3 regions of the Marinomonas sp. HM11-D genome follow, and region 1 is predicted to be linked to each of the others. Evidence: predicted binding sites of a transcription regulator. Region 1 holds the regulator's gene; each other region holds the start of a gene.

The links. The regulator FNR, encoded in region 1, switches genes on or off when oxygen is low (the NO sensors DNR and NnrR bind a similar motif). The targets are predictions, from matches to a motif close to TTGATNTANATCAA.
Region 2: the regulator FNR is predicted to act here: its motif matches at 2,910-2,923, upstream of ACOSVP_RS16095 (histone deacetylase family protein).
Region 3: the regulator FNR is predicted to act here: its motif matches at 1,910-1,923, upstream of ACOSVP_RS13715 (cytochrome-c peroxidase).

Annotation. Positions count from the first base shown of each region.
Region 1 is NZ_JBMMKT010000002.1:276,325-282,890, reverse strand. Features, by position in the region: gene ACOSVP_RS03725 (sulfite exporter TauE/SafE family protein) at 1-596, shown strand, start outside; gene hemN (oxygen-independent coproporphyrinogen III oxidase) at 678-2,048, shown strand; gene fnr (fumarate/nitrate reduction transcriptional regulator Fnr) at 2,079-2,840, shown strand; gene ACOSVP_RS03710 (adenine phosphoribosyltransferase) at 2,865-3,407, shown strand; gene ACOSVP_RS03705 (YfaZ family outer membrane protein) at 3,481-4,047, opposite strand; gene ttcA (tRNA 2-thiocytidine(32) synthetase TtcA) at 4,064-4,900, opposite strand; gene ACOSVP_RS03695 (SprT family zinc-dependent metalloprotease) at 4,995-5,495, opposite strand; gene ACOSVP_RS03690 (RecQ family ATP-dependent DNA helicase) at 5,488-6,566, opposite strand, start outside.
Region 2 is NZ_JBMMKT010000015.1:566-7,131, reverse strand. Features, by position in the region: gene ACOSVP_RS16100 (TRAP transporter permease) at 1-1,823, shown strand, start outside; gene ACOSVP_RS16095 (histone deacetylase family protein) at 1,888-2,811, opposite strand; gene ACOSVP_RS16090 (bifunctional acetate--CoA ligase family protein/GNAT family N-acetyltransferase) at 3,051-5,489, shown strand; gene ACOSVP_RS16085 (hypothetical protein) at 5,530-5,748, opposite strand; gene ACOSVP_RS16080 (Na/Pi symporter) at 5,776-6,566, opposite strand, start outside.
Region 3 is NZ_JBMMKT010000010.1:92,802-99,367, forward strand. Features, by position in the region: gene ACOSVP_RS13705 (hypothetical protein) at 1-889, shown strand, start outside; gene rarD (EamA family transporter RarD) at 946-1,845, opposite strand; gene ACOSVP_RS13715 (cytochrome-c peroxidase) at 2,052-3,050, shown strand; gene ACOSVP_RS13720 (ATP-binding protein) at 3,074-5,407, opposite strand; gene ACOSVP_RS13725 (substrate-binding periplasmic protein) at 5,404-6,225, opposite strand; gene ACOSVP_RS13730 (response regulator) at 6,213-6,566, opposite strand, start outside.

The DNA.
Region 1 (6,566 bases):
GCTTGGCATCGATGCTGTCTGTTGGGCAACACTCTAACGCCCTGAAAATCGTCGCTTACAACCTTGGTCGCATTTGCTCCTACAGCTTATTTACTCTAGTTCTCGCGACGACGCTGCATTTTGGTTTGTCTGAGTACTACAGTGATTTGATGGTGCCATTGCGTACCTTTGCCGGCATTCTGCTGGTGTTTATGGGGCTGTATTTATGCGGTCTCTCGCGTCTGATACTTAAAGTCGAGTCACTTGGCCGCCATATGTGGCGTGTAATACAGCCTGCGGCTAAGGCTTTTCTACCGATTCAAAATCCAGCACAAGCCCTCGCCGCGGGGTTTGTTTGGGGTTGGCTACCATGTGGATTGGTTTACTCGACCGTATTATGGGCGACGTCACTAGGCTCTATCTCACTCTCCATGACGGCCATGCTAGGGTTCGCACTAGGCACCTTACCCGCCATGTTGTTAGCTGGACTCTTCGCGCAACAGCTAAAGACCCTTTGGCAACAACTCTACTTAAAATGGATCTTCGGTGTTCTTATCATCGTCTACGGTTTGTACAGCATTCCCTATTTGAAAAATCTGCTTTCTCACCTTGGATAGTGCCAACAATTGATCTACATCAGCGAGTAAATCAAGGATGCGAGTAAACTCCCATTAGCAATTTTAATAGGAAACGTCGTTATGCTTTGGGACTCCAAACTTATCCAAAAATACAACCTTGCTGGCCCTCGATACACGTCTTACCCAACTGCCCCGCAGTTCACTACCGAGATCAGCAAGATGGAATTGATCGGTAAGATGCTTGAGCCCTCACGATCGCCATTAAGCTTATATTTCCACGTGCCGTTCTGCGCGCATCTTTGTTACTACTGTGCCTGCAATAAAATTGTTACTAAGCAGTACGATAAGGGCGCTGAGTATGTGGAGTTACTCGGTGAAGAAATGCGTTTGCGTGCCTTGATGATTGACCAAGCACGTCCTGTGACACAGCTGCATTTTGGCGGAGGCACGCCGACTTTCCTAAGCGAAGAAAACCTTGAAACCCTGTTTGACAACATTAAAGAACACTTTAATTTGGTCAATGACGGCACTCAAGATTACAGCATTGAAATTGACCCGCGCGAAGTGAACCGTTCAAAACTAGAGCTATTGAAGCGCCTTGGCTTTAACCGTGTCAGCTTGGGTATTCAAGACTTTAATGAAGACGTACAAAAAGCCATTCACCGTACTCAATCACTAGAGTTAGTGACTGAAGTAATGGCTGATGTACGTGACCTTGGTTACCGTTCAGTCAACTTTGATTTGATTTACGGCTTACCAAAGCAAACTTTGGAAGGTTTCAGCGCCACATTGGATAAAGTCATTGCGCTATCGCCTGACCGTATTTCAGTGTTTAACTACGCGCACTTGCCACAGCGTTTCGCACCACAACGACGTATCCTAGAGGAAGACTTACCATCGCCAGATCAGAAATTGGCGTTGTTAAAGTTAAGCATCGATAAACTGACTGATGCAGGCTATGTCTACATTGGTATGGACCATTTTGCCAAACCTGATGATTCCTTAACAAAAGCGCAACAAGAAGGTCACCTGCAGCGCAATTTCCAAGGGTATACTACCCATGCAGAAACCGATTTGTTGGCATTTGGCGTGTCAGCCATCAGCCAAGTTAGCAACGCTTATTTCCAGAACCACACTGACCTGTCGTTATACCAAAACAGCATTGAAAATGGCCAGTTGGCAATTATGAAGGGCTACATCAGTAGTCAGGATGACCGTATTCGTCACGCCGTGATTATGCAGTTGCTGTGTCACAACGAACTCAATAGCCGCGATATCGAGGCTAAATTTGGCATTGATTTTAAAGACTATTTTCAGGATGAATTGAATTCTTTGCACAATTTACAGGAAGATGGTGTTATAACGGTATATTATCAAGACAGTGATGTTCAAATAAAAATTACAGAAGTAGGACGATTACTCGTACGCTGTGTCTGCATGGCGTTTGATAAATACCTAACTTCTAATTCTACTTTTTCAAAAGTTATATAAATTACCCGATCGAGCTCAGGGAGAGTTTCCATGGCAATTTCTAATTCAAACAACCGCTTTAACAGTAAATTGACTTCGCAATGTCAAAACTGCAGCCTAAGCGCACTTTGTTTGCCTATTGCATTGGCGGATGAAGACGTTAACCGCTTAGACCAAATCATCGAACGTAAACGCCCTCTAAAGAAAGGCGAAATCTTATTCCATCAAGGTGAAGAGTTCGATTCTGTATTTGCGGTGCGTACGGGGACTCTTAAAACTTACAACATCACTAACTCTGGCGAAGAACAAATCACAGGTTTCTACTGCCCAAGTGAGTTAGTAGGTCTAAGTGGTATTGATGAGAACCATTACCCTGTTTCTGCTAAAGCACTAGAAACGACTACGGTTTGTGAAATCCCATTTGCACACCTAGAACAACTGTCTTCGCAAATTCCATCGCTTAAACACCAGCTATTCCGTTTGATGAGCCGTAAAATCTGTGACGACCAACAAATGATGGTATTGCTAGGTAAGAAAAACGCCGACGAGAAGGTCGCATCTTTCCTACTGAATCTATCGCACCGTTTCAAAAAGCGTGGCTACTCAGCAACTGCGTTCCGTCTATCCATGTCTCGTGGTGAAATCGGCAACTACCTAGGTCTTGCGGTTGAAACCGTAAGCCGCGTGATGACACGTTTCCAGAAAAATGGCTTGATTGATGTAGATGGCAAAGAGATCTCTATTATTAATCTTCCAGAAATGGAGAAACTAGTCGGTGCCGCTGGCGAATGTGCTACCATTGAGCATGTTTAATTAAGCAGTTATTAAGGTTTACCTATGCTATTTGACGACTTTTACTTTAAGTCTTTAATTCGTACCGTTGAAGATTGGCCAAAGCCAGGTATCAGCTTCCGTGACATCACACCAATCTTTAGCGACCCTAAAGGTCTGCGCATGGTGGTCGATGCGTATGTACACCGTTACATCGACAGTGACATCACGCACATTGCCTGTATCGATGCTCGTGGTTTCTTGATTGCGTCGGTATTGGCTTACGAATTACACAAGCCTTTGGTATTGGTTCGTAAAAAGGGTAAATTGCCAGGCAAAACCATCTCTCAAGCTTACGACTTGGAGTACGGTAGTGCTGAATTAGAAATCCAAGAAGGCGCTGTGCACCAAGGTGCACAAGTGCTTTTATTTGATGATCTGATTGCCACAGGTGGCACCTTAGTTGCAGCCATGACGCTGTTGCAGCAACAAGGCGCCTCTATTAAAGAAGTGGCGGCAATCATCGATCTTCCAGATCTGGGTGGTAGTGCTAAGATCCAGGAAATGGATATTCCTGTATTCGCATTATGTGCATTTGAAGGCGAGTAACTTCCCTTCTCACGCACAATAAAAAAGGTGGCTTAGGCCACCTTTTTTATTGCTTATCGGTTTCAACCACGTCTTAGAACGTAGTTGAAATACCAAGACCAAAGCTCTTGTCCATGTCTGGATCGTCAGAGTAGCTCTCTAGATCCACATGAGTCAGGCCGTAGCGCAAGAATACGCGAGCATTACGCAATGTACGGTATTCACCACGGATTTCCGCTTGGTAAACGCTGTCGATATTTTGGAACGACAAGACTTTAGGTGCGTAGTACAAAGAACCTTGCACGCTGAATCGGTTTGCTTTCGGGAAGGTGTAACGGTAGAAACCACCTAACGCCATTGCCATACCTGCGTTGTCCACATCGTATTCCGTGTCAATCGCCAATAGACGCGCACCTAGACCGATTTGAACAGGATAATCTTTCGCAGTATTGATGTCCTCGATGTGCGCACCGATGTAGCCATATTTGCCATCATCAGAATGGTACATGCCGCCAAGATCCAAAAAGTATTTACCTTGATCAAGACTCACATCAACTTTCACAGCTTCATTATTTAGACTGCCTTCGAATGTGTTCGCTGCACTCGCAGAGAATGATACGGCCGTCCCAAGAACAACTGGTAGAATTTTCTTCATCGACATACTGCTTCCTTTAAAGTTAAAGCTCGATAATATTTAAGCGTTTAAATGCATCTTCCGATTGCTTCAAGCCCTTGAAGTCAAACAGTTCAGTATCCGCCAAATGAGACGGTACCACATTTTGAACTGCTGAGAACATGGTATCCACACGGCCTGGGAATTGTTTATCCCAGCTTTGAAGCATTTCCTTCACAACTTGACGCTGTAGATTTTCCTGAGAGCCACAAAGATTGCAAGGGATGATTGGGAAAGACTTTAGTAAAGAGTATTCCTCAATGTCCGCTTCTTTACAGTACGCCAATGGGCGAATCACTACATGCTTGCCATCATCGCTTAGTAGCTTAGGTGGCATGGATTTCAGCTTACCGCCGAAGAACATGTTCAAAAACAAGGTTTCCAGAATGTCATCACGGTGGTGACCCAACGCAATTTTCGTGGCGCCAATTTCTTCTGCAAAGCCGTAAAGAGAACCACGACGCAAACGTGAACACAGACCACAAGTTGTCTTACCTTCTGGCACCACTTCTTTCACAATGCTGTAGGTGTCTTTTTCCAGAATGTGGTAGTTCACACCGATCTGAGACAAGTATTCAGGCAGGATATGCTCAGGGAAACCAGGTTGTTTCTGGTCCAGGTTCACCGCGATGATTTCAAAACTGATAGGCGCACTGCGTTGCAGGTTCATCAGAATGTCTAGCATGGTGTAAGAGTCCTTACCACCTGATAGACACACCATGACCTTGTCGCCCTCTTCAATCATGTTGAAGTCAGCAATCGCTTGGCCCGTTAGACGGCGGAGGCGTTTTTGAAGCTTGTTCAGCTCAAGTTTTTCTTTACGATCGATCTCAGAAGTCATTCTTTATTACCAAAAAACAGATGCGCGCTATCTTACTACAACCACTTTCGCGAAGCACCCTATGCGCAAGGCTGTAAAGAGTAATTAAAGGAATTTACTTCTTTTTCAAAAAGGTCAGTGGCGCGCGACAACTGCGACAAAGATATTGCGTCCCGCGTTCGGCACGACCATGACGATGGGCGGTAAATTCATGGGTTTGACATTGGCATTGATAGAGAAAGGCATTGCGCACTTTCGGCACCTCAAAATCATGGGTGCGATGGGCTTCCACATTAAATAAATGCTCCATCACTGCAATCCATTCTTTACCGTGGGGGCGCACTTTAGAGCCAAACACCTGATGTACCACAATATGCGCTACTTCATGGGGCACCACATTCTCAATAAACTTCTGTGGATCCTGTTGCAGCATAAAGGTATTAAAACGCATTTCATTACGCTGCAAATAGGCCGTGCCCGCGGTGCGACCGCGCTGCTTAAAGTTATAGCTGGGCTGCTTGAGCTTAATCTTAAAATAACGCTCAGCTTGGCCCATGCATTCTTCAATCTTGGCATCAATTTGTGGCACAAATTGACTTAACGCTAACTTAGTCATGAGTCCCCTTGGCTAAGTTGTTGGTCACAAATAAAGACTCTGCGTTGAGCTTAGTCAGCAACTCTTTGCTCAAGCCAGTAATGCGACTCAAGGATGCTAATGAACTTGGCTTGGCTTCAAACACCTTATGCAATTGCACATCGGACAAGTGCTCTGACACCCGATTAGCAACACTCCAGTGCAACAACTGATGCCAACCGCCTTGGCTGTATTGGCTCAGATCCGTCTCTTTTAGCGCTGGATAAAACCAATCCGAACTGATGATTAGCTGCTCTTCGGCACGCAATACACGACGGCTTTTCTCCGAAAGCGCCACCGCAAACGGTGTCATACTTTGTTGCAGCAAATACCCTTTAGCTAGCAGCAAACGCACCACTGCTTTCCACTGAGTTTCGTCTAACGCTTTGCCTTGGCCAAATAGCGGATGCTGCTCTAAGGTGAAATTGGTCACGCTTTTGATACGTTTGCCCAGTAAGCAATTGATCAAGGATGAAAACGGCACGACACCTTTGGTGTGATATACCAAGCTAAGCAGTTTTTGCGCCGCCACCGTGACATTGTGCTGTTTTGATGGCTGTAAACAGCGATCACAATTCCCACAACTGCCGTCTAAGCTTTCGGAAAAGGCCGACAATAGTGAGCTTCGACGGCAAGCGGTGTGTTCTAAACAATCCATCAAACGCCAAAACTCGTCTTCTAACTGCTCCTGCTTCACAAACTGCCAAGTTTGCAAAATGTCCTGCAGGCCATAGAACAACAGAGCTTGCGCCGGACGTCCATCACGACCGGCACGACCAATCTCCTGAGCATAGTTTTCTAACGATAAGGGTAAATCCATATGCACCACAAAGCGCACATGTTCCAAATCCACGCCCATGCCATAGGCCGTGGTAGCCACCATTACCTGTACCGCTGCGGTGGCAAATTTCTCGTGCGCTTGATCCCGTTCAAACGGTGACAAGCTGGCATGGTAACAAGTGGCTAAAATGCCCTGTTCGTTTAGCCATTGCGCTAGCTCTTCGGTCTTATTACGAGAACGGCAATAAATAATGCCGGGCTGAGCCATGCCGT
Region 2 (6,566 bases), on a different contig from region 1:
ATCTGATTCTGTTTGAAGATGCCCTCTATGATCGTGGCGTCAACTTTATTACCAGCGATTGGGTCGTCTCTTTTGTCGCCATCGCCATTGCTCTGGAACTGACTCGACGCACCACAGGCTGGTTTATTCCGTCGTTAATTGTTGTCGCACTCACCTATGTGTTCTGGTGGGGGCCCTATATCGACGGTATCTTTGGCTTTGCTGGCTTGAGCCTTGAAACAGTGATGTTCCGCTCGTACTTCTCTTCTGAAGGTATGTTTGGCTCCATTGCCCGCATTTCTTGGACCTACGTGTTCATGTTTATCCTGTTTGGAGCCTTCCTAGTAAAATCTGGCGCAGGGGATTTCATTATTGAATTATCACGCTGCGCCGCTGGGCGTTTTGTGGGTGGCCCAGGTTTTGTTGCCGTATTAGGTTCTGGCTTGATGGGCTCGGTGTCTGGCTCCTCTGTGGCCAACACCGTATCGACGGGCGTGATCACCATTCCGATGATGCGTAAAGCCGGTTTCCCTGCACGGTTTGCCGCAGGGGTAGAAGCGGCCGCGTCCACTGGCGGGCAGCTGATGCCACCTGTGATGGGCGCAGGAGCCTTTATCATGGCGTCTTATACGCAAATTCCTTATGTGGAAATCATCGCCGTCTCAACCTTACCTGCACTGCTGTACTTTATGTCAGTTGGCTTCTATGTACGTGTCGAAGCGATGCGCTCTCACGCCCATGCGATTGAGTTAGACACCCGTAGTTTCGGCGAAGTATTTAAAGAAGGCTGGCATTTCCTATTGCCACTTGCCGTATTGGTGGCCTTGCTGATCTATGGTTTTACTCCCACCTATGCGGCCGGCATTTCCATACTAGCGGTGATTGTGTCGTCTTGGCTGTCTAAAAACCCAATGAAGTTCAAAGACATCCTTGATGCCTTAGCGCAGGGTTCACGTAATATGGCCACTACGGCTATTTTGTTGGTGGCCGTAGGCTTGGTGGTAAACGTGGTCGCCATGACTGGCATCGGTAATACCTTTTCTTTGATGGTTTCAGAATGGTCTAACGGCAACTTGTTTATCATGTTGACCTTGGTCGCCCTAGCCTCCTTGATCTTAGGAATGGGACTGCCAGTCACGGCGGCGTACATTGTCTTGGCAACACTGTCTGCACCCGCGTTGTACAACCTAATAGCGGAATCACATTTGATTGACTTAGTCATGGCAGGCAACTTGCCAGAACAAGCCAAAGTCATCTTTATGCTGATTGACCCAGAGAAGTACGCTTTGTTATCAGCGCCAATGAGCCAAGCGGATGCCACCGCCTTGATAGCCCAAGTGCCGAGTGATTTCAAAGGGCAGCTACTGGAACAAGCGTTGAATCCGACAGTGTTGAGTGCCGCGCTGCTCTCTGCGCATATGATCATTTTCTGGCTGTCACAGGACTCTAACGTCACGCCACCGGTGTGTCTGACCGCCTTTGCGGCCGCAGCGATTGCTAAGACGCCGCCGATGTCGACTGGCTTTATGGCGTGGAAACTGGCGAAGGGCTTGTATATCGTGCCGCTACTATTGGCTTACACCAACTTTATCGGCGGGGAGACACCAGACGTGTTGCGCATCTTTGTCTTCGCCCTATTTGGTTTGTATGCCTTTGTTGGCTTTATGGAAGGCTATCTTGAAGGGCCATTGAACATTGCGCTGCGTATTCTTTCTGGTGTCGCCGCGCTATTGATGCTTTGGCCACACCATAGCATTTTGCTGGATAGCGCAGGCTTGGCACTCTTTATCGTGCTGTTTATTTACTCTCGTAAAACCCGCCAAGCGTCATTACAAGCGGCCTAAAACGCAAGAAGCCTAGCATCAATGATGCTAGGCTTCTTTCTTTGTAATCGATCAATATAAAACGCTAGATCTTCATAATGGCCTTTAAGTGACTAAATACCGCACGCCCTAACGCGTCGGTGTTATAGCCGCCTTCTAACACTGAAATCACACGTCCTTCGCAATGACGCTCTGCCACGTCCATTAATTTCTCCGTGACCCAGACAATGTCCTCTTCACGTAAACGCAATTGACCCATTGGGTCTTCTGCTAACGCATCAAAGCCTGCTGAGATCATCAGTAACTGCGGTTTGAATGCTTCTAAAGCAGGAAATAACTCTGCTTCATAGGCCGCGCGAAAGTCTTCGCCTTTTGAGCCCTTCTCCAATGGCATATGAATAATATTATCGTGGGACGCCCCTGGATCGGGGTAAGGAAATAGCGGATGTTGATAACTAGAGGCGTACAGCACTTTCGGATCATTTTTAAAAATGTCTTCCGTGCCATTGCCATGGTGCACATCAAAATCGACGATGGCGATACGCTCAATACCGTATTGATTCAACGCATGGCGGGCACCGACGGCAACATTATTGAATAAGCAAAAGCCCATGGCTTTGTCGTATTCCGCATGATGACCGGGCGGGCGTACTGCACAAAAAGCATTTTGCACTTCACCGCTCATAATCATATCGACCGCTTGCACTACCGCGCCCGAAGCACGTAGAGCGGCATCTAGGGTACCTGGCATCATCAGCGTTTCTTGATCCAGCTCCACATGACCTTGCTCTGGCGCCTTAGCAAAAATAGAGGCCACATAGCTGGGATCGTGAGTGGCGTTAAGCTGTTCTACGGTGACTTCGTTCGCTTCTCGCCAACGCATATAGTCCATCAATTGTCCCGCAATCAGGCGGTTTTGAATGGCTTCTAGCCGTTGTGGCGACTCAGGGTGATCTTCCCCAAGCTTATGCTCTTCACACAAAGGGTGTGTCAGGTAAGCTGTGCTCATATCGGTATCCGTAAAAATCTGCACCCACATCAAGGGCCGCTATTATTGTTATTCATCACGTGACCATCTAAGGCTACTATAAGGCAATCATACTTGAACTGCCTTATATCAAGCCATAGTTGGCACTAGGCAGCCTATCCGACATTGGTCTAGACTGCTATGACATCAATGCATTCTCTGTTGTTGAGCGAGGGCTTTTGCCAGGACGTTCGCTACAGGCCACTCAGGGAGATTTCTGCATGCACGCACTTCAACCATTATTAGCCCCAAGCTCCGTATTGGTTTTCACAGGACAAGATCGCTTCAATCCGATCTTGCATGCGGTGCTCAGAGCGCTCTCCTATGGTGGCCGCCGCGGCAAAATTTCTTTGTATGGTGTGGAACCAGATGAAAGTGTTGGCGTGTTGCCATTTGAACAAATCGCTTCTCTAGAGACACTGACTAAAACCCCTGATCTTGCCATTCTGGCAGGGGAAGATCCTCGTCCTCTTACTCAAATCATTGAACAATGTGGTCAATTATCAATCCCAGCACTGTTGGTGTTTATGGGCTCAGAGGAAAGTGCTGAGGACATTTTAAAGGCCGCACGACAGCACAATGTGCGCCTAATCGGTCCAAACAGTTTTGGCATGTGCCGCCCGAAACAAGGTTTCTCCGCCTGGCTCGGTTTAACACAACCAATTCCTGGCCGCTTAGCGCTTTTATCACAATCCGGCACCGTGGCCAGCGCTTTGGTGGACTGGGCCACTTGGCAAGGTATTGGTTTCTCCCAAGTAGTCAGTATGGGTAGCCCGATTGATGTGATGCCGTCGCAAGTACTCGATTATTTATCCAATGATTTTGAGAGTCAGTCGATCTTGATGTACTTACAAAAGATTGGCTCCACCACGCGATTCCTCAGTAGTCTACGTGCCGCCAGCCGCTCAAAACCGGTTGCTGTAGTGACCGAGCATAATGTCGGTGCAGATCCACGGGTGCTGGATGCTGCGCTAAGCCGCACCGGTGCGGTACGAGGCCATCGCTTAAATGACTTGGTTGCCGCCGCCTCAGTGATGACCAATGCCCGTCGAGTCAAAGATGGCTCTTTGATGATTATTGGTAATGGTGCAGGTCCAGGTGAACTCGCGGCACAGCGTGCCGCCGAAGTAAACATTAACTTACTAACACCAAACGATGTCTTAAAAACCAAGCTGGAAGGCATTATGGCGGGCCGCGGCAGCGTTGGCAGTGTCACCACCGCATGGGCCAGCTGTGATGCCAACCTGTTTGTTGACCTTGCTGAAACCGCTCTGGCTGACAAAGAGTGCGGCGCGGTGCTATTGATGCTCAGTCCCACCGCCTTGATCAATATGGTGTCTCTGTACGATCAAGTGTTACAGCTGCATAAGAAGCAAAAGAAACTGGTGATGGTATGTATGCTCGGCGGTGGTCATATGGTGGCGTTACGTACGCGGATTAACGAAGCGGGCATTCCGACCTTTAGAACTCCCGAAGCCGCCATTGAGGGCTTCCAGTTCTTAGTGCAATTCCACCGTAACCAATTGTTGGCGAAACAAATGCCAGATAGCCATGCGTTCCGCTTCAATATCGATGTGGCCGCTGCGCGCGCGAAGTTAAAAGAGATGATTAAAGCAGGCAATAAAACGCCTACCGCAGAAGATCTTAAAGAAGTCTTTGATCTGTTTAACTTCCGCTTAATCACACGCCGACAAACCAATTATTTGCTGCAAGCACCGATTCACCTGCGCGCCTTCCGCGATCCGGTGTTTGGCCCTGCGATAGGCTTATCTCTTGAAGGCGCTAACCAATGGCACCACCAAACCGAAGCCGTCGCGCTACCGCCCCTCAATACCATCCTTTCTAAGGACTTAATCCATCGAGCCTTTCCAAATGTGGAATCCTTTGAGCTAGAAGACTTGCTGCGTAGCTTCTCAACGCTGGTGTGTGAACTACCAGAATTTGAGTACTTAGAATTGGCCGATGTGCGAATTCATGAAAGTGGTAGTATTTTTGCCGATGTCACAGCCAAGCTGAAAAGCAGCGGCAAGCTCAGACGCTATGAGCATTTATCCATTCAGCCTTACCCAAGACAATGGGTGAAGCAAGTAACGCTTCGTGATGGACAAGAGATTACCTTACGCCCGATTTTGCCAAGGGATGCCGATATGATGGCTAACTTTGTGAAGAACCTCTCCCATGAAAGTCGCTACTTCCGCTTTATTGCCAATATATCCGAGCTGACGCCACGTATGGTGGCCAGTTTATCGCATATCGATTATGACCGTGAAATGGCACTGATTGCCGTAGGTGAAAAAGACGACCAACAAGTGATGATGGGAGCGGCACGCTTTAGCGATAACTTTGATGATCAAAGCTGTGAGTTTGCTGTGGTGATTGGCGATGATTACCAAGGTCACGGCCTAGCCGCATTATTGATGCGACGACTGATCTTGGTGGCAAACTTTAAAGGCATTAAAGAAATGAAAGGTACGGTACTGGCGGAGAACAAACGCATGATCGACTTCTGCCGCCGTATCGGCTTTACCATCAAACGGGATCCCGATGACATTAGTCTAGTCACCGCCTATGTACGTCTTACCCCTAAATTTATTGAGGGGGTGAAAGAGAAATTAGGGATTGTGCCAAAGGAAGTAGTAGAAGATAAAAAAGCCGACTGATTGCTCAGTCGGCTTTCGTTTGATACTTAAGTAATCTGTCTTACTTACGTAGCTCTTCCAAGACCATTTCAAAGAATGAGCGAACTTTCCCCCATTGCACTGGCGTCCATTCTGGACTCAATGCAATGTCGTCCACTTCTTCGTGCTGAACATCTGAATCACGCTTATCCAGCTCGGCACGTATATCGTGGATATGCTGCTCCGTTTCATTCAGGATCTTCTTCAGTTCTTCTTTCGACATACGTTCTAAATCAGACATAATGCAGATTCCTTCTGTTATGGGCTGCTAAAAGATCATGCTGGCAGCAATCATGAGTAATGGCACAATGATAAACACGCCTAGCACCCAAGCGGCAGCAAAGACTTTTCGTTCAGAGGCGAGGCCCGCTAGCCATTCAGCACCCATGATTGGCAAGTTGCGGAGTAACGGGATACCAAAGATCACCAATACGGCGAACACGTTAAACAAGAAGTGCACCAAGGCTATTTCCAACGCCGACACGGCTAGCGCGCCAGAGATAGCGGTAGCGGCTAGCAAAGCAGTAACCGTCGTACCAATATTCGCCCCCAGCATAAAAGGATAAATCTGCTTCAAGCTAAAGGTTCCTGAGCCTGCTAGCGGCACCATTAGACTGGTCGTCGTAGAAGAAGATTGAACAAAGGTCGTCACCAAGGCGCCTGAAGCAATACCCGTCACAGGGCCACGACCAATGGCAGAATGCAGTACTTCTTTGGCTTTACCAACCATCAGTACTTTTAGTAGCTTACCTATGTAAGTGATCGCAGCAAAAATCAGCACCAACCCAACAATGATCAATGCCACGCTGCCAAATACTCCTGGAAGCATGCCAGTAATGCTGTCTACTGCACCAACAAATGGTTTCGTCAGCATCTTAATCACATTGATATCAGACATTGAGTAACTATCTGAACCAATCAAGAAAGTGGATAACCAAAGGGCTACGTGCTCTAAGAAGCCAAACATGATTTCTAGTGGCAAGAAGATGGCCACAGCAATCAGGTTAAAAAAGTCATGCACCGTAGCCGCAGAGAAAGCACGGCGGAATTCGGCTTTAT
Region 3 (6,566 bases), on a different contig from region 1:
CGATCTGAACATCAGCCTAGGGCAAGCTCGAGCGTTTATTCAAAGCAACTTAAGCACCCCTGATTTTTTGTTACAAGTATTGAATCAGTACGAATTCAGCAATGAAATGTTAGCAGAGATCATGGGGACAGCTCGCGGTCATATCGTGCGTTACTTCGCTCACAATGGCATCGATAGCACGATCCTAGATAAATTCCATACTGATGACGATGATTCAGAAGACAGCGGCGTCATTGAGCTGACGGTGAATTCCAACCTAGACGCGGACATCGGTGAGGTGAAGGAGTCGGACCTTTATTCTGTTGAATTGGTTGCCGGACGAGATTACACCTTTACCGTAACCAGTGATGAACTAGAGCTGCCTTACTTGGTGCTTCAAGATGATAAAGGCCAACGACTTGCCAGCGGCATCAAAGTAGGTGATGACGAAGCGGCAACGTTCGACTTTAGTGCTACGCAAAGCGGTACCTTCTATCTAGCCTTTTCAGATGTGATCGATGCCTCCACCGGTAATTACAACATTAGTTTCGTGGTGATCGATGATTTCAGTGCCGACATCGAGACTACTGGTGTCATTACAGTTGATGGCGACCCTGCGGTGGGTGACCTTGAGGTGGGCGGCGATAAAGATTGGTTTGCTGTGACGCTTTTGACGGATGAAACCTACAATATTGTTGTCGAAAGCACAGATTTGTCGGTGCCTCTTATTGCTGTATACGATGCAACGGGCACATTGGTCTCCGAACTGGCTTTAGAAGATGAAGACGGCATTTTAGAGTTTACCGCCGACGCAGATGGTACCTATTTTGTTGAGGTTTCGGATTTTGATCCGGCAGCAAACGGCAACTATCTCGTTGGCGTACAGCTCCAAGAAGAAGCGATCGTTTAATTCCCCTGCGATAACTTCCTTACCCAAGCCAACACTCGGTGTTGGCTTTTTTTTACCTATACCATCGCGTGACCTTGCTTACGCAATTGCTTGATCGAGCTAATCACCAAGATCCCCAACGCCGCCCAAATCAGGCCAAAGGTAACCAGCTTAGCTGGCGTAAAAGGCTCGTCATATAAAAACACCGCCAGCATAAACATGGCACTCGGGCCTATGTACTGGAAAAAGCCTAAGGTCACTAAACTGACGCGATTCGCGGCGGCGGCAAAGCACATTAACGGCACCATGGTCACAGGCCCTGCAGCCATCAATAGCAAGCTTGCACCCCATTCACCACTTTGCAAAAAGCCTATATCGGCGCCAAACCAATGCAGTTGCACTAAGGCGTATGGCAACAATATGGCGGTTTCTAGGGTCATACCGGTAAAGCTATCTAGGGCAATTTTTTTACGTATCAAGCCGTATAGACCAAAGCTTAACGCCAATGTCAGAGCGATCCACGGCAAACGCCCGAACTGAATCACTTCAAACACTACCGCTAAACAACACAACCATGCGGCCCATTGTTTAGGCCGATCCAAGCGATCTTTAAAAAAGATCATGCCCAGCACTATGCTTACCAATGGGTTGATGTAATAGCCAAGACTGGCGCTCAATAACTGCTGGCTGTTAACCGCATAGATATAAGTCCCCCAGTTCATCGCGATCAAGATAGCTGAGATTGTAATGGCGCCCAGCACTTTCTTATTCACAGTGCGTTGTAAATCCTGCCATTTACGCAATAAGGTCATTAAGACAATGACCACAACAAAGGACCATACAATACGATGCGATAAAATATCCAACGCAGGAATATGATCAATGGTTTTGAAATACAACGGAGCAACCGCCCACAGTAAATAGGCTGAGACTCCATACAGAATACCCGACCTTGTGGCCGCATCCATGTTTGACATAATTCGTCTTTAGCCTCACTAAAACAACTAGTTAAACACCGTCAAACATAGCCAACTGGCATATCTGATATGTGTCATGCTCGGTCGCCTTACAGTAACACAAGTAAACAAAACGCCTATGATCAAACCGATCACATCGGCAAAGGATGCTTTTAAACAGCTAATGCGGATGCTTTTACGTTAACCCCAATCATGCGAGGTGGATCATGCAATGTTTGGCCAATTCTAAAAGATTCCTGCTCTCTTCTGGTGTGCTCTTGGCAAGTGTCGGTGCTTTTGCTCAAGAGCCCATTCAACCGATTGAACCCGTTAAAGAAATTAACCTAGCCATGGCTGAGCTTGGCAAGAAGTTATTCTTTGACCCACGCTTATCGAAATCCGGTTTTATCTCCTGCAACTCCTGCCATAACTTAAGTATGGGCGGCACGGATAACCTAAAAACGTCGATTGGCGATCAGTGGCAGCAAGGTCCCATTAACTCTCCCACTGTGCTGAACTCTAGTTTGAGCTTTGTGCAATTTTGGGATGGCCGAGCAGCGGATCTTAAAGAGCAAGCCGGTGGGCCGATTGCCAACCCAGGAGAAATGGCTTCGAGCCATGGTTTAGCGGTAAGCGTCGTGGATTCGATCCCAGGTTATCAACGTGAGTTTCAGCAAGTCTTTGGCCAGCAGAGCATTTCGATTGATCTGATGACCGATGCGATTGCCGAATTTGAAAAAACACTGGTCACCCCTAATGCACCCTTTGATCAATGGTTGATGGGCGATGAGAATGCCATCAGCCCAACGGCCAAACAGGGCTACACCCTATTCAAAGAAAGCGGCTGTACGGCATGCCATAACGGCCCTGCGGCGGGCGGCAACTCGTTCCAAAAAATGGGCGTCATCGAAGCCTATCAAACCACTAATAGCGCGGAAGGCCGCGTCGCGGTAACCGGCAAAGACATGGATCGCTTTATGTTTAAAGTACCGACGTTACGTAATGTGGAGCGCACCTACCCATACTTTCACGATGGTGAAGCGGCGACGCTAACGGAGGCTGTGGATATTATGGGGCGCTTGCAGCTAGGACGTCAGTTTGCAGAGGACGAGAATGCCGCGATTGTGGCTTTTTTGAAAACCCTAACTGGCGATCAACCGACATTTACTATGCCGATTCTGCCACCGTCAGTGGACAGTACGCCTCAGCCAGAACCTTTTAATTAAGTGAAACATCAGCCAGTCCCCCATCAGATGACTGGCTGATCGACCACCGCTTGCAATGCTGCCAGCGTTGCTTCAATACAGCTCGTTAATTGTTGAATTTCAAGGGAATAGTCCTGCTGCAAGCCTTGTTGAGCCAGTTGCTCTAGCGCACGTAATTTAGCGGACAGTTGCAGCGCCCCAATCGCATCCGCATCTCCAGCGAGGCGATGGGCGATTTCGGAGACTTCGTAATCATCTTGCTCCGCGCGCATCTGCCGTAACTCCTCTAGCCCTTGCCGCATCGCTTTTTCCAAGCTTTGCACTAGCTTTAGCAAACGCTGCGCACCTAACGCGGACAAGTGAGAGCGGATTAGAGTCATATCAAGCAGTTCTGCGTTGGGCAGACTTTCCTCAGTCAGCTCTGGCGCTTCCGTTTGCGTGCGCATGGCCTGATGCAACAGGTCACGCTTAAAGGGCTTAGGTAACACCGCCAAAATGCCCGCTTCATGGCACTTTTGTACATTGGAGGGTTGCACATTGGCAGTCAGCGCAATCAAAGGCGTCGTTTGATTGGGTCCTTGTTGCTGACGAATATGCGTGGCGATTTCCAAACCGCTCATATTGGGCAAATGAATGTCCAACAGTATCAGATCAAAGCGCTGTTGCTGCACCGCCGTTAACGCTTGCTCGCCATTTTCAGCCAAGCTGACCTGATGGCCCTCTTGCGTTAACAGCTCAAGAGTCACCGCCTGATTAATGGGCGTATCCTCGACCAGCAAGATACGCATTGCTGGCAATGGCGTTTGCGCAACACTCATATCCGCCGTTGAGGAAAGTTGCTGCAGCGGAGTCAGGGGCACATAAACCCAAAAGACACTGCCGAGGCCCACTTCACTGCTAACGCCGATCTCCCCCTGCAAGGCGGTCACCAATTGCGCCGTGATCGCTAGGCCCAAACCGGTACCGCCAAAACGCCGAGTAATACTGTCATCCGCTTGGCTAAAACGCTCAAACAGCTGGGTTTGATAATGTTCGGGAATACCGATGCCGGTGTCTTCTACTTCAAAAATAACACCGTCACTAAGCTCGGGATCCTGGCTGGGTGCGACCGTTATGGTGACCTGTCCTTGCTCGGTAAACTTGATTGCGTTCGAGACGAGGTTCGACAAGATTTGCCGTAGCGCTCCCGCACCGCCGCGATAATGACTCGCCAGTTCGTCACTGATATTAAGGCTAATCTCTGTCTGCTGAGCTTGTGCTTGGGCGGAAAACAATAGACTGGTGGAGGTGACGAGCTCACGTATGGAAAACTCACTGATTTCGGGGCTAAACATACCCTCTTCTAGGCGCGCGTAGTCCAGTAACCCGTTCAAGATTTCAAGCAAGGCGTCCCCTGACTGATAAATCGCATCGAGCTTTTCCTGCTCCGCTGGGGCTTGGTCGGTGCGTTGCAGTAATTCCACCATCCCCATGATGCCGTTTAATGGGGTTTTAATTTCATGACTCATGGTGGCCAAGAACTGGCTTTTCGCACGGTTGGCTTGCTCGGCGGCTTCTTTGGCATCCTGTAGTCGCTGGGTGCGTCGTCTGACTTGGTCTTGCAGTTGATCACGATGGAAACGTAACTCCGCCTCGATCTGATCTTTTTGTTTAATGTCTTCAAGAATCGCTTCGCGCATTTCGTTTAACGCATTGACCACCGCATCGATTTCATCCGCCTGCGCTGACTTGGGCTTATGGGGCAGACGCAAGGCTTGCGTCAAATTCCCCGCGTCAATGGAGCGGGTATAGCGTGCCATATACTCTAAATGACGGGTCACCATAAAATGTACGATCAGCAGGAGCAGCAAGCCATTGATCAATACAAGAGCACTTTGGAATAAAGCGATCTCAATCGCTGAACGTAGCAAGCGTGATTGGATCGCGACCATATCGTGGTACACCGTTAGCTCGCCCAATAAGCGCTGCGTTTCTTGTCCAGAGCGATCAATGTAATAGATATCAAAGGTGGTGCCGTAGGCTTGCGCTAAATTCTCCGGCGCATCTCCAACCACAATGTCATCGCTCCAATCGGTCGAATGCAGCATCACCGCATTGACGTTGGAAAAGTTCATGATGCCTTTCAATTGCAGCAGTAACTGTTCCCGATCGAGATCCCATAGACCTTTGCGAATCCCTTCAATATGAGAGGAGGTAATAAAGTCGGTTTGCTGCTGTAACGCCAGTCGCTCACGGCGATATTCGTTGTAGACCTGAATGCTGGTGGAAATCAAAGCAAGCAACAAACTCAGGGAAATCAGCTTAATAAAGATACGATAGGCCAGCGGATGCGCCTGCTTATAGCCCACCACCTTACTGATCCAAGACGCTTGCTTCATGGCAACTCCTTGCGCGTCGAGGGTGTGGCCATGGATTCTAAATAGATAGCTCGATATTGCTCGACCCACTTAGGAATCGGACTTGGATCGGATAACAACTGGGCTAACGCTTGATTCAACTCGGGCAGGAAATGGATAAGGGGCGATTTTTTCGAAATCCCCACGTACCAGTAATCGCTGACATCGGTGGAAGTCGAGGCGATTTGCCCCGTCAGTCCAAGAACATCAATTTGCAACTGCCCCGAGAGCTGCCCCATGGGCACCACGTCTAGGCGGTTGTCTGCCAATTTATGCAAGTTCTGATCTTGGCTCGATACCCATTCGAGACTCGGATATTGACTCAGTGCGGCATCGGTTTTATCGCCAAAGCTGTCGCCCATCAGCACGCCAACACGCAGGCCCGCTAAGCTCTGCCAACCATTAAAGTTCACCGGGCGTTCGACGGGGAAAAACAGGTCAATGGCTTCGTGAAGCACGGGCGTTTCAAGAAACGTCATATAGTGAGTGCGCGCCTCGGTGCGAAATCCAGTCAATAGATCCACATTGCCTAGCTCCACTTCTTTGAGGCAACGTCGCCAATTACTGTTTTGGCGGGTATCCACCTGCACACCCAGTGAATTCAACATTTGTCGTACCACCTGGGTATTCACCCCTTCCACATGCCCTTCTTGCGTCACCCAAGAAGCGGGTGGATAAGCACTGGTACCACAAAGTTTTACCTTGAGATTGGCTAAGGTCGGAACAGCATTCTCTGAGTCAGCGGCCCAACTCTCGCTATGAAAGGCAAAGCCAAGCAGCGCGACAATTAAGGCGCGCATAACTCGTCTTCGATGGAAGATAAGCTAAACAAATAGCCGACCCCATGCACGGTGATAATCATTTGCGGACAGTTTGGATCTTCCGCCAACTTACGGCGAATGCGGCCAATTAATACATCAATAGTGCGATCGGTCGCGTTCCAAGTACGGTTTTTAATGCGATCCATTAATTGGTCACGGGATAAAGGGGTGCCTTCGTGCTCCATTAAGGTCAGCAATAGCTGGAACTCGCCTTCTGTAAGCTGAGTAATGGAACGATCTGCTTTGACCAATACACGACGGGAGGTGTCGAGCTGCCAAGGCCCTAGATTGCGCAAGGTAGGTTCGTCCGTAGGCTTAGC